DNA from 3 places in the Pseudomonas sp. NyZ201 genome. Region 1 is predicted to be linked to each of the others. Evidence: predicted binding sites of a transcription regulator. Region 1 holds the regulator's gene; each other region holds the start of a gene.

The links. Region 1 encodes sigma-54, which starts transcription at its own class of promoters, with help from an activator protein. Its sites were predicted from a motif close to ANTGGCATNNANNTTGCTNT; they were not measured.
Region 2: a site for sigma-54 is predicted at 4,290-4,309, ahead of glnA (type I glutamate--ammonia ligase). Genes of this name have one in related genera too.
Region 3: a site for sigma-54 is predicted at 1,233-1,252, ahead of flgB (flagellar basal body rod protein FlgB). Genes of this name have one in related genera too.

Annotation. Positions count from the first base shown of each region.
Region 1 covers NZ_CP187557.1:5,266,937-5,271,989, reverse strand. The annotation lists gene rapZ (RNase adapter RapZ) at 1-557, opposite strand, end outside; gene ptsN (PTS IIA-like nitrogen regulatory protein PtsN) at 560-1,024, opposite strand; gene hpf (ribosome hibernation-promoting factor, HPF/YfiA family) at 1,037-1,345, opposite strand; gene ACPFMA_RS23655 (RNA polymerase factor sigma-54) at 1,427-2,920, opposite strand; gene lptB (LPS export ABC transporter ATP-binding protein) at 3,098-3,823, opposite strand; gene lptA (lipopolysaccharide transport periplasmic protein LptA) at 3,823-4,350, opposite strand; gene lptC (LPS export ABC transporter periplasmic protein LptC) at 4,337-4,909, opposite strand; gene ACPFMA_RS23635 (KdsC family phosphatase) at 4,918-5,053, opposite strand, start outside.
Region 2 covers NZ_CP187557.1:5,983,805-5,988,857, reverse strand. The annotation lists gene ntrC (nitrogen regulation protein NR(I)) at 1-49, opposite strand, end outside; gene glnL (nitrogen regulation protein NR(II)) at 46-1,131, opposite strand; gene aroQ (gamma subclass chorismate mutase AroQ) at 1,389-1,994, opposite strand; gene ACPFMA_RS26900 (cupin domain-containing protein) at 2,199-2,642, opposite strand; gene glnA (type I glutamate--ammonia ligase) at 2,788-4,194, opposite strand; gene thiI (tRNA uracil 4-sulfurtransferase ThiI) at 4,525-5,053, shown strand, end outside.
Region 3 covers NZ_CP187557.1:4,500,353-4,505,405, forward strand. The annotation lists gene flgD (flagellar hook assembly protein FlgD) at 1-315, opposite strand, end outside; gene flgC (flagellar basal body rod protein FlgC) at 331-771, opposite strand; gene flgB (flagellar basal body rod protein FlgB) at 775-1,185, opposite strand; gene ACPFMA_RS19980 (autotransporter outer membrane beta-barrel domain-containing protein) at 1,529-4,150, shown strand; gene cheR (protein-glutamate O-methyltransferase CheR) at 4,320-5,053, opposite strand, start outside.

The DNA of each region.
Region 1 (5,053 bases):
AACACCACATCGGCATCCACCGGCATGCCGCGTTTGAATCCGAAGGACTCGATCAGGAAGGCGGTACCGGGCTCGGGCTGGTTCAACAGGCGCAATTTGATCGAGTCACGCAACTGATAGAGGTTCAGGTTGGTGGTATCGATCTTCAGGTCCGCCAGGTCGGCGATGGGGCCCAGCAGTTCGCTTTCGACCCGTATCGCTTCGGCGAGCGAACGGTCCTGGTTGGTCAGCGGATGACGCCGCCGGGTTTCGGAGAAGCGCTTGAGCAGGGTGTCTTCATCGGCGTCCAGGTAAAGCACATCACATTGGATATGCCTGGATCTCGCTTCCTCCAGCAATTCGGGGAAGCGTGTAAGGTGGCTGGGCAGGTTGCGAGCATCGATCGATACCGCAACCCGCGGCTGCAGCAATTCGGTGTTGATCAGCGCGCTTTCCGCCAACTGCGGCAGCAGGCCGGCGGGGAGGTTGTCGATGCAGTAGAAGCCGTTGTCTTCCAGGACATCGAGGGCGGTGCTCTTGCCCGATCCGGAACGGCCGCTGACGATGACCAGGCGCATGCTCAGGACTCGTTCTGCCCGTCCAGGACAACCTGGTACAGGGCGGTGCTGCTGTCGGCGGCGCGCAGCCTGTCACGAATTTCCTTGCGATCAAGCATGCTGGCAATCTGGCGCAGCAGCTCCAGGTGCGCATCGGTGGCGGCTTCCGGGACCAGCAGGACGAACAGCAGGTCTACCGGGGCGCCGTCGATGGCGTCGAAATCGATGGGGGCATCCAGGTGCAGCAAGGCACTGACCGGACTGGCGCAGCCCTTGAGCCGGCAGTGAGGAATCGCGATCCCGTTGCCGAAGCCCGTGGAGCCCAGTTTCTCGCGGGCAATCAGGCTTTCGAACACTTCCTGTCGGTCCAGTCCGGGAACGTCCGTCCCGATCAGGTTGGCGATCTGTTCAAGTACGCGCTTTTTACTGCCTCCCGGCACGTTCACCAGGGAACGGCCGGGGGTCAGGATGGATTCAAGTCGGATCATGGATGAGTGGGATCAGCGGGCCGCTGCGCCTTGCAGCAGGCTTTGCTGTTTTTCCTTGTGTTTTTTCAGTTGGCGGTCGAGCTTGTCGGTCAGGAGGTCGATTGCGGCATACATGTCTTCGTGCTCTGCGTTCGCTACCACCTCGCCACCAGGGATCTGCAAGGTCGCTTCCACTTTCTGCTGGATTTTCTCGACCTTCATGATGACCTGAACGTTGGTGATGCGGTCGTAATGACCCTCCAGGCGCTTGAGCTTCTGCTCGACATAGTCACGAAGCGGTGGAGTAACTTCTACATGTTGTCCACTGATGTTGACTTGCATACTGCTTCTCCTTTATTGCCGTGCATAAAGAGGCAGGTGTTGCGCCTGCCACTGAATTGCGATGGCACATCTCAGGGAATGTCACATCAATCGCTTGCGTTCGCTCGATGGCGCAATGCCAAGGGATTCGCGGTACTTGGCGACGGTGCGACGGGCTACCTGGATGCCTTGTGCCTCCAGTAAACCAGCGATCTTGCTGTCACTCAATGGCTTTTTCTGATTTTCCGCAGCAACCAGTTTCTTGATGATCGCGCGGATGGCGGTGGAGGAGCATTCACCCCCTTCGGAGGTACTGACGTGGCTGGAGAAGAAGTACTTCAGCTCGTAGATGCCGCGAGGGGTGTGCATGTATTTCTGCGTGGTGACGCGGGAAATGGTCGACTCGTGCATGCCCACCGCCTCGGCGATGTCATGCAGCACCAGCGGCTTCATGGCCTCGTCGCCATGGTCGAGGAAGCCGCGCTGATGCTCGACGATCTGGGTCGCTACCTTCATCAGGGTCTCGTTGCGGCTCTGCAGGCTCTTGATGAACCAGCGCGCCTCCTGCAACTGGTTGCGCATGAAGGTGTTGTCGGCGCTGGTGTCTGCGCGGCGGACGAAGCCGGCATATTGCGGGTTGACCCGCAGGCGCGGCACCGCTTCCTGGTTCAGTTCGACCAGCCAGCGTTCGTTGTCCTTGCGCACGATGACATCGGGCACCACGTATTCCGGCTCGCTGGACTCGATCTGCGAGCCGGGGCGCGGATTCAGGCTCTGCACCAGCTCGATGACCTGGCGCAGCTCGTCTTCCTTGAGCTTCATGCGGCGCATGAGCTGGCTGTAGTCGCGGCTGCCGAGCAGGTCAATGTAGTCGCTGACCAGGCGCTGGGCTTCGTTCATCCACGGCGTGCTGGCGGGCAGCTGGCGCAGTTGCAGCAACAGGCACTCGCCCAGGTTGCGCGCACCGATGCCCGCAGGCTCGAACTGCTGGATGCGGTGCAGGACGGCTTCGACTTCGTCCAGCTCGATATCCAGCTCAGGGTCGAAGGAGTCGCAGATTTCCTCCAGGGTCTCGTCGAGGTAGCCCTGGTTGTTGATGCAGTCGATCAGGGTGACGGCGATCAGGCGGTCGGTGTCCGACATCGGTGCCAGGTTGAGCTGCCAGAGCAGGTGGCTTTGCAGGCTTTCGCCGGCCGAGGTGCGGGTAGTGAAGTCCCACTCGTCGTCATCGTTGCTGGGCAGGCTGCTGGCACTGGTCTGGTAGATGTCTTCCCAGGCGGTATCGACAGGCAGTTCGTTGGGGATGCGCTCGTTCCATTCGCCTTCTTCGAGGTTCTCCGCAGTGGATGCGGACTGTTCGAAGCTGCTCTCCTGAGACTCCGCGACGGGCTTGCTCTCGGCGTTGTCGGCCATGGGGTCGCTGTTGTCGAAGTCGTCGCCGTCTTCCTGGCGTTCGAGCATCGGATTGGACTCCAGGGCTTCCTGGATTTCCTGCTGCAGGTCCAGCGTTGAGAGCTGGAGCAGACGGATGGCCTGTTGCAACTGCGGGGTCATCGTCAGTTGCTGGCCCATTCTTAGGACGAGCGATGGTTTCATGGCTGGGGCTTTACACCTTATTCGCCGGCGCGCATGCGCCATCTACGACACGGGCGCTGGGCGCCAATTTTAAGCAAGTTATATGCCTGAAATTGTAGCGTTTGCCTAGAGCGCTGTAACAATTAAGCCTGGAATAATGGCTCAATGCCAGCGCTCGGGTCACTCCGATATGTCGACCTACAGCCGGAACTCGTGGCCGAGGTACACCTCTTTCACCAACTGGTTGGCGAGGATGGTCTGCGCGTCGCCCTCGGCGATCAGCTGGCCGTCGTTGACGATGTACGCGGTTTCGCAGATGTCCAGGGTCTCGCGGACGTTGTGGTCGGTGATCAGTACACCGATACCCTTGGCCTTGAGGTGATGGATGATCTGCTTGATGTCGCCGACCGAAATCGGGTCCACCCCGGCGAAGGGTTCGTCGAGCAGGATGAACTTCGGTGCGGTGGCCAGGGCGCGGGCGATTTCCACCCGGCGGCGTTCACCGCCGGACAGGCTCATGCCGAGGTTGTCGCGAATATGGCTGATGTGGAATTCCTGCAGCAGGCTTTCCAGCTCCTTGCGCCGGCCGTCGCTATCGAGGTCCTTGCGGGTTTCCAGGATCGCCATGATGTTGTTGGCCACCGACAGCTTGCGGAAGATCGAGGCTTCCTGGGGCAGGTAGCCGATGCCGGCGCGGGCGCGACCGTGCATGGGCTGGTGGCTGACGTCCAGGTCGTCGATCAGCACGCGGCCCTGGTCGGCCTGGACCAGGCCGACGATCATGTAGAAGCAGGTGGTCTTGCCGGCGCCGTTCGGGCCGAGCAGGCCGACGATCTGCCCGCTGTCGATCGACAGGCTGACATCGCGCACGACTTGCCGGCTCTTGTAGCTCTTGGCCAGGTGCTGGGCTTTGAGGGTCGCCATTACTCGCCCTTCTTCTTCGGCTGGATCACCATGTCGATGCGATTGCGCGGGGTCTTGATGTCCTTGCCGCCGCGACCGGCCGTGGCGACCTGGGTCTTGGAGTTGTAGACGATCTTCTCGCCCTCGGTGGTGTTGCCGGCGTTGATCACCTTGGCCTGGTCGGTAAGGACGATCAGGTCCTTGCCCGCCTGGTACTGGATCTGCTTGGCGTAACCCTGCATCTTGTCCGGCTTGGAGGCGTCCTGCTGCTGCTCGAAGTAGGCCAGGTTGCCCACCGAGGTCGCGGTGTCGATATCGCCGGCCTGGTTCAGGGTGACGGTGACCGTATGGCCTTTGATCATCATCGAGCCCTGGGTGATGATGACGTCGCCGGTGTAGGTCGCGACCTTGTTCTTGTCATCCATCTGGGCGCTGTCGGCCTGGATGCGGACGGGCTGTTCGCGATCATTCGGCAGGGCCCAGGCGCTCGCGCTTCCCAGTGCCGCGCTCAGGCTGAGCAAATAGGGGAGGGTTTTAACGAGCCTCATACTGTCCTCTTACGTTGGACAGCAGGTCCATCCTGCCGTCTTTCAAATACGCTTTCATTCCCTTGCCCGTAGTCACGCCACCGGCGCCGTCGATTCTAACGTCTTGCTCGGTTTGCGCATATTGCTTCTGCGGGAATACCGTCATGCGGCTGGAAGTGATGATGGTGGTGCGATCCTTCTCGTCGGTGCGGGCTACCCGTACCGAATCGATCAGTTCCACCTCGGTTCCGTCGGGGTTGACCTCGCCGCGCTCGCTCTGCACGTGCCAGGGGAAGGTGGTTCCGCGGTACATCTGCAGGTCGGGCTTGGTCAGCAGGGTGACTTCGCTGGCCTTGAGGTGCTCGACCTTGTCCGCGGTCATTTCGTATTGCAGCTTGCCATCAGGCAGGAACTGCACACTGTGGGCATTGATCGCATAGTAGTCGATGGCGCTTTCGTCGACCTGGGCCGCTGGCTGGTCAAGGAAGCGCTCGGGCACGATGTTCCAGTAGCCGATCGCCCCGAACACCAGGGCAATCACGCCGAACAGCGCGATGTTGCGAATCTTCTTGCTGAACATGGCGTGCTCTACAGGTAGTGGGCGTTTGCCGCTTCAAGGTTGCCCTGGGCTTGCAGGATCAGCTCGCAGAATTCGCGGGCTGCACCTTCACCGCCGCGGGCCTGGGTCACGCCGTGGGCGTGCTGGCGGACGAACGCTGCCGCG
Region 2 (5,053 bases), 720 kb from region 1:
GGATAGAGCGGTCGTCATCGACGATCCAGACAGTTTCACTACGGCTCATGAGGAAGCGGCTCCTTGTTCCAGTGGCAGGAAGATCGAGAAGGTGGTGTGGCCCGGGTGGCTGTCACACTCGATCAGGCCCTGGTGCTGGCTGATGATGTTCTGGGTGATGGCCAGGCCCAGCCCGGTACCGTCCGGGCGGCCGCTGACCATGGGATAGAAGAGGGTGTCCTGCAGTTCCGCAGGAATGCCGGGGCCGTTGTCGATGATTTCGACCTTGGCCACCAGGCGATGGCGCACATGGCCGATGGTGAACTGGCGCATGGCCCGGCTGCGCAGGGTGATGCGCCCCAGCCGCAACTCGTTCTGCGCGCTGATGGCCTGCATGGCGTTGCGGACGATGTTGAGTACCGCCTGGATCATCTGTTCGCGGTCGATCAGCACGTCCGGCAGGCTCGGGTCGTAGTCGCGCACCAAAGTGATGCCGCCCTGGCTTTCCGCCTCGACCAGGCTGCATACCCGTTCCAGCACTTCGTGGATGTTGGTCAGGGCCAGCATCGGCAGCTTGTTCGAGCCGAGCATGCGGTCCACCAGGTTACGCAGGCGGTCGGCCTCTTCGATGATGACGTTGGTGTAGTCCTTGAGCCCTTCGTCGGGTAGTTCGCGGGCCAGCAACTGGGCGGCGCCGCGGATTCCGCCGAGCGGGTTCTTGATCTCGTGGGCCATGCCGCGCACCAGCATCTTGGTGGTTTCCTGCTTGGACAGCTGGGCCTCTTCCTTGGTGATGCGCAGCAGACGGTCGCGGGGATGCACTTCGAGCAGCAGCAGGGTGCGCCCGTTGCTGAGGATCGGCGTAACGGCGTAGTCGACGGTCAGGCTTTGCCCGGTCAACGAAGTGAGCTGGGCCTCGCGCTTGGTGAAGGGGTGCGCGTGCTCTACCGCCTGGCGCAGCGAGTTCAGGGCCTCGCTGGACTCGGTGAAGAGTTCGCTGATGAACTGGCCATGGCTACGCTGGCCGCTGATCGCCAGCAGCATCTCCGCCGCCGGGTTCATGTACTCAAGGCGCAGTTCGGCGTTGAGCAGGATGGTAGCGGTGGTCAGGTTGTCCAGTAGTAATCGGTGCAGTGCATCGCTGATGGTCATGTGGCGTCTTTGACCTCTTTTGGCACATGTCGGACCCGGCTCCGGCCAGGGGCGCGAACGCTGGTCATTCGCTGATCCGATGAAAATGCAAAAAGCAAACCAAGGCTCCGAAAAGAAGCGGAAATCCCGGTAATACGCCTGGGTTTGCCCGAAAAAAGTCTACAAAGCCCTGCTGCTGGAGATTTTGTGACCCAAAATGGGATGGAGTTCGAAGGTGCGCATGATTATGCGCACCAATATAGAGCATTGACCGGGACTCAATCGCTTTTGCACAGGCTGAGGGTGGCTTGGGCCGTTGCGGCCATCATCATCAGCGGATATCCCTTTTCTCTTTTCTTGCTTTCCAGTGCGGTGCCAACCAGGATGCGGCATCGCTCCCGGTAGTTGGCGTTATCGAAGGCAGCGAGGCTGGACAGCAGCTCTTCCTGCATTTGGTCGAGAACGATACGCAGTGAAGCGAGATCTTCTCCGGGGGCGAGGTCAGGTAGCTTCTCGAATAGCCCGTTGGTCATGACGGCGGACTGGACAAATTTGCTGGCTTTTATCTGATCGGCAAAGAAGGTGCGCACGCGGTCCTCGCTCAAGCCATGACGCTTGCCCGCCTCGACGGCACTGGCGATGACTTCCTGTTCACGCTTGAGGTCCTCGAGGGGCAAGCGAGCCTTCGATTTGTAAATCGCCACCAAGCGAGCGGTGTCGTTTCGCTGCTCAATCACGCGCATAAGTCTGGTCACTTCCGGTGGTATGTCGACTGGAGGCGCGACCTCGTGGAGGGTCAGGTCGTCAAAGAGCAGTTCGCCAGCGACTGATGGGGCGCTGTATCCGATCAGGGCGACAAGGGGGAGTAACAGGATAAATCGCATAGGGCAGCCTCGCTTGAGTGAGCGGGCCAGCATGGGCGAGGGGGAAGAGACTGCACATCAGTGGAAGCGCCGATGCTTGTACGAAAAAAGGCCTCCCGCGGGAGGCCTTTTCTTTAGTTGCAAGTTTCGAGCTGCAAGTCGCAAGAAAAAGCTGCGCTGCCGACTGCTTTTTCTTGTTGCTTGAAGCTTGTTGCTGGCCTGGGATCAACGTGCAGGTAATGCCTGCTCCTCTTCCGCCGCGATCTCGGAAAGAGGCAGGCCCGGGCTGCCCGCATAGAAAACGACCAGCTCTGCGCCGCGGCTGCCGGCGTGGCCGCGGTGGACTACGCCGGTAACTTCCGCGAGGGCCTCGCCAGCGCGCAGGCGCCTTTCGCGACCGTCACGGGTTTCGACGCGCAATTCGCCCGCCAGCAGGTAGCCAGCATTGGGTGCAGGATGGCTATGCCAGTCCAGGGAGGTGTCGGGAGCGATACGGATCTTCAGCAGGCTGAGTTCGGGGCTGCCTGCGGGGTAGTCGGTATAGGGCGAGCCGTCCCAGGCGGTGGTGGTGCGCAGCAGGAGCTGTGCATCGACGGGCTTGGTGGCGGGAGCACTGGAGCAGGCGCCGATCAGGGCCAGTGAACCGACAAGGAAGAGACGTTTGATCATGGCAGGGTCTCGCTGAGTGGGAGCGGACCAGCATGGTGGAGAGGGAAACGCTGGACTATCAGCTCTGGAGCTGAAGCCTGTAAGAAAAAGGCCTCCCGAAGGAGGCCTTTCACGTACTTACGCCGCTTGCGCGTGCGTCACTGGATTAGCAGCTGTAGTACAGGTCGTATTCCAGCGGGTGTACGAAGGTACGGACCTTGATTTCTTCCTCGGATTTCAGAGCGATGTAGGCATCGATGAAGTCGTCGGAGAACACGCCGCCCTTGGTCAGGAACGCACGGCCTTTGTCCAGTTCTTCCAGGGCCTCTTTCAGGCTGCCGCAGACTTGCGGGATTTCCTTGGCTTCTTCTGGTGGCAGGTCGTACAGGTTCTTGTCCGCTGCGTCGCCTGGGTGGATCTTGTTCTGGATGCCGTCCAGGCCGGCCATCAGCAGGGCAGCGAAGGCCAGGTACGGGTTGGCAGCCGGATCCGGGAAGCGGGCTTCGATACGGCGGGCTTTCGGGCTGCCGACGTAAGGAATGCGGATCGAGGCGGAACGGTTGCGAGCCGAGTAGGCCAGCATGACCGGTGCTTCGAAGCCTGGGACCAGACGCTTGTAGGAGTTGGTCGAAGGGTTGGTGAAGCCGTTCAGCGCCTTGCCGTGCTTGATGATGCCGCCGATGAAGTACAGGGCGGTGTCGGACAGGCCGGCATAGCCTTCGCCGGAGAAGGTGTTCTTGCCTTCTTTCCAGATCGACATGTGCACGTGCATGCCCGAGCCGTTGTCACCGTACAGCGGCTTCGGCATGAAGGTCGCGGTGCGGCCGTAGGCATCGGCAACGTTGTGCACGACGTACTTCAGGGTCTGGACTTCGTCGGCCTTCTTCACCAGGGTGTTGAACTTGACGCCGATTTCGTTCTGGCCGGCAGTCGCCACTTCGTGGTGGTGGACTTCGACGGTCTGGCCCATCTCTTCCAGTGCGTTGCACATGGCGGTACGGATTTCGTGGTCGTGGTCGAACGGTGGAACAGGGAAGTAGCCGCCCTTGACGCCTGGACGGTGGCCCTTGTTGCCGCCTTCGACGTCCTGGTCGGACATCCAGGAGCCCTGCTCGGAGAAGATCTTGAACATCGAGCCGGAGATGTCGGACTTGAACTTCACTTCGTCGAAGATGAAGAACTCAGGCTCCGGACCTGCGAAGGCGGTGTCACCGATGCCGGTGCTCTTCAGGTACTCTTCGGCGCGCTTGGCGATCGCACGTGGGTCGCGATCGTAGCCTTGCATGCTCGAAGGTTCGATGATGTCGCAGACCAGGATCAGGGTCGGCTCTTCGGTGAACGGGTCCAGGACGGCGGTTTCGTCGACCGGCATCAGGATCATGTCGGAGGCTTCGATGCCTTTCCAGCCAGCGATGGAGGAACCGTCGAACATCTTGCCGACTTCGAAGAAGTCGTCTTCCAGCGCGTCACGGGCTGGCATGGTGACGTGGTGCTGGGTGCCGCGGGTGTCAGTGAAGCGCAGATCAATCCATTTAACGTCATGATCTTTGATGAGTTGAACCGACTTCGACATGGTGTCCTCCGGGTGGGGTAGAGCTTGCCTGTGCAGCCCTTGAATTTGGGTGATGCCGGGCCGGAATACTCGACCAAGGCAACCTGCCTCACAAGGGAGCAAATTGCATGCCAGTGCCCGAAAACGGGATTTATGCCCCCTTTTCTCGCGTTTAAGCCGTTTCTGTAGGAAATGTCGATTTTTTCTGCACTCTTTAGATGCGGTAATTTGGGAAAATGAACCAATTTGGTGCGCATTAAGGTGGTCGGACAAAAGTTGGTCAAACCTTGAGCAATTTCCGCTATAATCCGCGCCCCCCTTTTTCGGCTGGCCGCTCGCGCGCTGTTTTCCATGAAACTGATCGTCAAAGTCTTTCCAGAAATCACCATCAAGAGCCGCCCGGTGCGCAAGCGGTTCATCCGTCAGCTCGGCCGCAATATCCGCGCCGTGCTGCGTGAGCTCGACCCCGAGGTCAAGGTCGATGGTGTCTGGGACAACCTCGAAGTGGTTACCCGCGTCGAGGACGAGAAAGTGCTGCGCGAGATCACCGAGCGCCTGACCTGCATGCCGGGCATCGCGCATTTCCTCCAGGTGGACGAATACCCGCTGGGCGACTTCGACGATATCGTCGCCAAGTGCAAGACCCACTTCGGCCACCTGCTGGCCGGCAAGCGCTTCGCCGTGCGCTGCAAGCGCGGCGGCCACCACGATTTCACCTCGATGGACGTCGATCGCTACGTGGGCAGCCAGTTGCGCCAGCAGTGCGGTGCTGCCGGTATCGACCTGCGCAATCCCGAAGTGGAAGTGCGCATCGAGATCCGCGACAAACGCCTCTACGTGATCCACAACCAGCACAAGGGTATCGGCGGCTACCCGCTGG
Region 3 (5,053 bases), 770 kb from region 1:
GGCCTGCAGGGCCTGGGACGATTTGTAGTTGCCGGAAATCGCATTGACCGACTCGTTCAGCGAGGTAATGCCCTCGAGGCTGCTGAACTGGGCGAGCTGGGCCACGAATTCGCTGTTGTCCTGCGGATCCAGGGGGTTCTGGTGCTGCATCTGGGTGACCAGGAGCTGCAGGAACGCATCCTTGCCCAGGGTCTGGCCGCCGGTGGAGCTGTTGGTGGCGGAGGCGACGCCGGTCTGCGAGGTACTCTTGGTCCCCGAGGCCTTGATGACGTCGTTGAGGTTCACCCCTGCTGTCGTATCGTTGACGCTAGCCACTGGCGTAATCCCTTATCACTGACCCAGGGTCAGTACTTTCTGCATCATGGTCTTGGCCGTGTTCATCAACTCGGCGTTGGTCTGGAATGAACGGCTGGCCGAGATCATGTCGGCCATTTCCTCGACCACGTTGACGTTCGGGTAGTAGACGTAGCCGTCCTTGTTCGCCGCCGGATGGTTCGGCTCGTAGCGCGCTTCGAGGTTGCTCTGGTCTTCGACCACACCGAGCACCTGCACGCCCTGCCCTGCTGCGTCCTGGTCCTGGAACAGCGACTGGTTGCCGTTCTGCGCCTGCTGGAAGGTAGTGGCGAACACCGGGTGGCGCGCGCGGTAGGTCTGATCGATGCTCGACGAGACGGTCTCGGCGTTGGCGATGTTCGAAGCGACGGTGTTCAGACGGGTGGTCTGGGCGCTCATGCCGCTACCGGCGATGTTGAAAACACTGGCGAGGGACATGACTTACTCTCCGCGCAGGGCCGAAACCAGCCCTTTGAATTTACTGTTGAGCAGCGTGAAGCTGGCCTGGAAACCCACGGCGTTTTCCGCGTAGCTCGATTGCTCGAGCTGGGCATCGACGGTGTTCTGGTCGATCGAAGGCTGCATCGGCGTGCGGTACTGAAGCGACTCGTCGCTGAGGGTCACGCCCTCGGCCTCGATATGCCGGGCGTTGGTCCGGTCCAGGGCGAAATGGCCGCCGTTCTGGGTCTTCTCGGCTTCGGCGGCGAGCACCTTGGAGAAGTCCATGTCGCGCGCCTTGAAGTTCGGCGTATCGGCGTTGGCGATGTTGTTGGCCAGAACCTCGGCGCGCTGGGCGCGGAAGCTCAGGGCCTTTTCGTGGATACCGAGCGCTTTGTCGAAGCTGATGCTCATGTCGGGGAAACCTTCGAAGGTTGACCGGATGGTTCGTTGGCGATGAGAGAGCAAGTCCCATGCCAACAGGCGAAACCCCAATGAAACCGGGGTCTTTGCGGTTTTGCCGGAGGCGGCAATGCCAGAAAAGCGGCAACCGGCTTCCGCTGCCTGCCGCTGGCGGCAGAAAAAAGCGGCAATCGGCCACGGGAATCCGGCGCCAAAATGATGTCATTTTGACCTCAGGTCCTTTAACATGCCGCCGCCCATTGCATGGCAGTTAGCCATCAATCCGATCTGCCAGTCGCCGTGCAAGGAGCGCACCGAGATTTCAAACACGTTTAAGGACTGAACCGTGGCTTCGATGCTTTTCCGCAAGACCCTGCTCGCCCTGGCGGTGGCCACCACTGCCCTGCCGGCCCACGCCCAGACCGTGCAACTGACCAATAGCGGTTTCAAGAGCGAAAACCAGACCTATGCCGATTCCCTGGAAATTACCGGGAGCTACAGCGGCACCGCCGGCGAAAACGACCCGATCGAATTCAATGGCAGCCATCTGCAACAGGACCTGATCCTCAACGCCACCATCAACAGCACCGGCGACTTCGCCGGCGGCGTGGACATGGACGCCTACGAAACCCCGACGGCCTGGATCAACAACCGTATCGACGGCAACCTGATCCACAAGGGCAGCATCAGCGCGGTCGGCGGCGGCGCCAATGCCTTGCGCATCGACCCGGCGGTCATCGGCGGCAGCGTCATCAACGAAGGCTTGCTGTCAGCCAAGGGCGAACCGCTGCAAGACGGCGACGCGGTCGATATTGCCACCGGTATCGATGTCAGCGGCTCCACCTACATCGTGGGTGACCTGGTCAATGCTGCCAGCGGCAGGATCATCGTCAGCGGCGAGGACGCCACTGGCATCTACCTCACCGGCGGACGGATCTTCGGCAAGGTCATCAACCAGGGCCGGATCGAAGCCACCGGAGAAGATGCTGTCGGCCTGGAAATCGCCGGCGGTTTCAATGGCCCGCTCTATGACCGTACCGACCTGGGCGGCATCGAAAACCACGGCATTATCATTGCCAACGGCGAGGACGCTACCGGCATCCGCATCGAAGCGGCCAGTTTCACCAGCGATGGCCCTCACATCGTCAATACCGGCACCATCCAGGCCCAGGATTCGGCCATTTATGTCAATGCCTATGACATCGACAGCGAAGCTCGCCAATACTCGCCGCTGCGCATCGTCAACAGCGGCAAACTGATTGCCGGCGAGGAGGCGGTGGACGCCAGCGCCTCACGCTTCGTTTTCGGCAACGACGTGTACCTCGAACTGCAAGACGGCAGCCAGGTCACCGGCAACCTGATCGACCTCGCCGACATCTACGTCACCGGCAATGTCGATTTCACCGGCACCAACACTGATGAAGACGGCTACAACATCCGCCTGAAGGATGCCAATTTCGACTGGCTGGATGTGGGCAGCGTTTCCGACAAAGCGCCTGCGCAGTTGAACCTGCTGGGCAAGCACACCAGTGTGGAAGGCAACCTCTACGTTGCCAGCAACTCGGCCCTGGGTTTGAACCTGTACCGCGATACCAACCCGGACAGCGCAGTCCTGAGCGTCACCGGCATCGCCCAGTTCGGCCAGGACGCACAGATCAAGCTGGCCGCCCAAGGCAGCGACTTCTCTGCCAACGGCACCCGGTACAAACTGATCCAGGCAGGCGAATTCCAGGTGTTGGACGCCAGCGGCGAGAATATCGACCCGAACGGCAAGCTGAACCTGACGAGCTCCTCCGCCCTGCTCAACATCGACAGCTACACGCTTGAAGACAACACCCTGGTCGCCACCGTGACCGCCAAGGGCCAGGAGCAAGTCGAGGAAATCGTCGTCGGCAACGGCGGCTCCGCCAACGGCCAGAAGGCCATCGGCAGCCTGGTCAACGATGGCGTGATCAACCGTATCCGCGAGCAGAACCCCAACGATCCCTTCCTGCAAACCCTGCTCAACACCAGCGAAGCCGACCTGGCCCGCATCGCCGAGCAGCTGACTCCGGAAACCAACGGCGGCGCCACCCAGGCAGCCACCACCAGCCAGAACCTGGTCAGCAACGTCACCGGCAGCCGCACCAGCAGCCTGCGCGGCGCATCGTCGGGCGATGCCTTCAAGGAAGCCGGCGTGTGGGTGCAGAGCCTCTACAGCGACGCCACCCAGGACCTGCGCGACGGCGTGGCCGGCTACAACGCCTACAGCCGCGGTGTCGCCGTAGGTGCCGACGGCAAGCTGAACGACCAACTAACCCTGGGCCTGGCCTACAGCTTCATCAACACCGACGTGAACGGCAAAAGCGGCAACAAGACCGAAGTCGACAGCCACGCCTTCACCTTCTACGGCGGCTATGAGCTGGGCAACTACTTCCTCGACGGCAGCCTGACCTACGGCGTCAACGACAACGACAGCAAGCGCCGGATCGCCGGCACCCAGGCCAAGGCCAGCTACGACAGCGACCTGCTCGGCCTGAACCTGGTCGGCGGCTACACTTGGAAGATCAACCCGCAAATGCTGGTCGAGCCACGGCTGGCGGCGCGCTACAGCCAGGTGAACATCGATGGCTACCGCGAGAAGGGTTCGTCGGCCGCATTGAAAGTCGAGGACCAGCGCTACGAAGCCATCGAGCTGGGCGCCGGTGTGCGTGTTGCCGGCAGCTTCAACCTCGGCGCCGGCACCCTGGAGCCGCAGGTCAGGCTGATGGCCTACCACGACTTCGCCGCCGACGAGGCCAGCAGCACCTCGACCTTCCTGCTCGGCAGCACCCCGTTCGTCACCAGCGGCGCCAAGGCCGTGCGCAACAGCTACGAAGCCGGTATCGGTACTGACTACAAGCTGGGCGCAGTGACCCTGGGCGTGAACTACGACTACATCGGCAAATCGGGCTTCGATGCCGATGTGTTCAGCGCCAAGGTGCGGTACGACTTCTGATCGCCTGAAATGAAAAGCCCCCGGTCGTGAGGCCGGGGGCTTTTTCTTGGGCTAAAACACCGATCCCACTGGATCCACCGGACCTTGTGGGAGCGGGTTCACCCGCGATTACGGTGGTGTGCTCGCTGACGTAATCGCGGGTGAACCCGCTCCCACGGGGCCCGTGGCGTTACTTGGCCTGGTAGATGATCCCCGGGCTGCACTGCACCATCTGGTACAGATCCGGCAGGCCATTGAGTGCCTCGGACGCCCCGAGGAACAGGTAACCACCCGGCTTCAGCGTGGCATGGATGCGGGTGAGGATGTCCTTCTTCACCTGCGCCGAGAAGTAGATCAGGACGTTGCGGCAGAACACGATATCGAACTTGCCCAGCGCGGCGTAGCTGTCCAGCAGGTTGAACGAGCGGAACTCCACACGGCTGCGGATCGGCGCCTTGATTGCCCAGCGCCCCGGCCCCTTCGGATCGAAGTAGCGCTGCAGGCGCTCCTGGGACAGGCCGCGGGCGATCGCCAGGCTGTCGTATTCGCCGGTCTTGCAGTTAGCCAGCATCGCGCCGGAGAGATCGGTCGCCACGATCTGCGCGCCCATCTTCAACTGGCCGACGTTGGTCCGCTCGAACTCGTCGAGGGTCATGGAAATCGAGTAGGGCTCCTGCCCGGACGAACAGGCCGCCGACCAGATGCGCAGGCGCTGCCCGGGGCTGTTGCGCAGCATCTCCGGCAATACCTTGTTCTTCAACACTTCGAAGGGATAGGTATCGCGGAACCAGAGGGTTTCGTTGGTGGTCATGGCGTCGACCACCTGCTCGCGCAAGCCGCTGCGCGGCTGGCTCTGGATGCGCTGCACCAGCTCGGTCAGCGTCTTGATGCCTTGCTGCTCCATCAGCTTGTTGAGACGGCTGG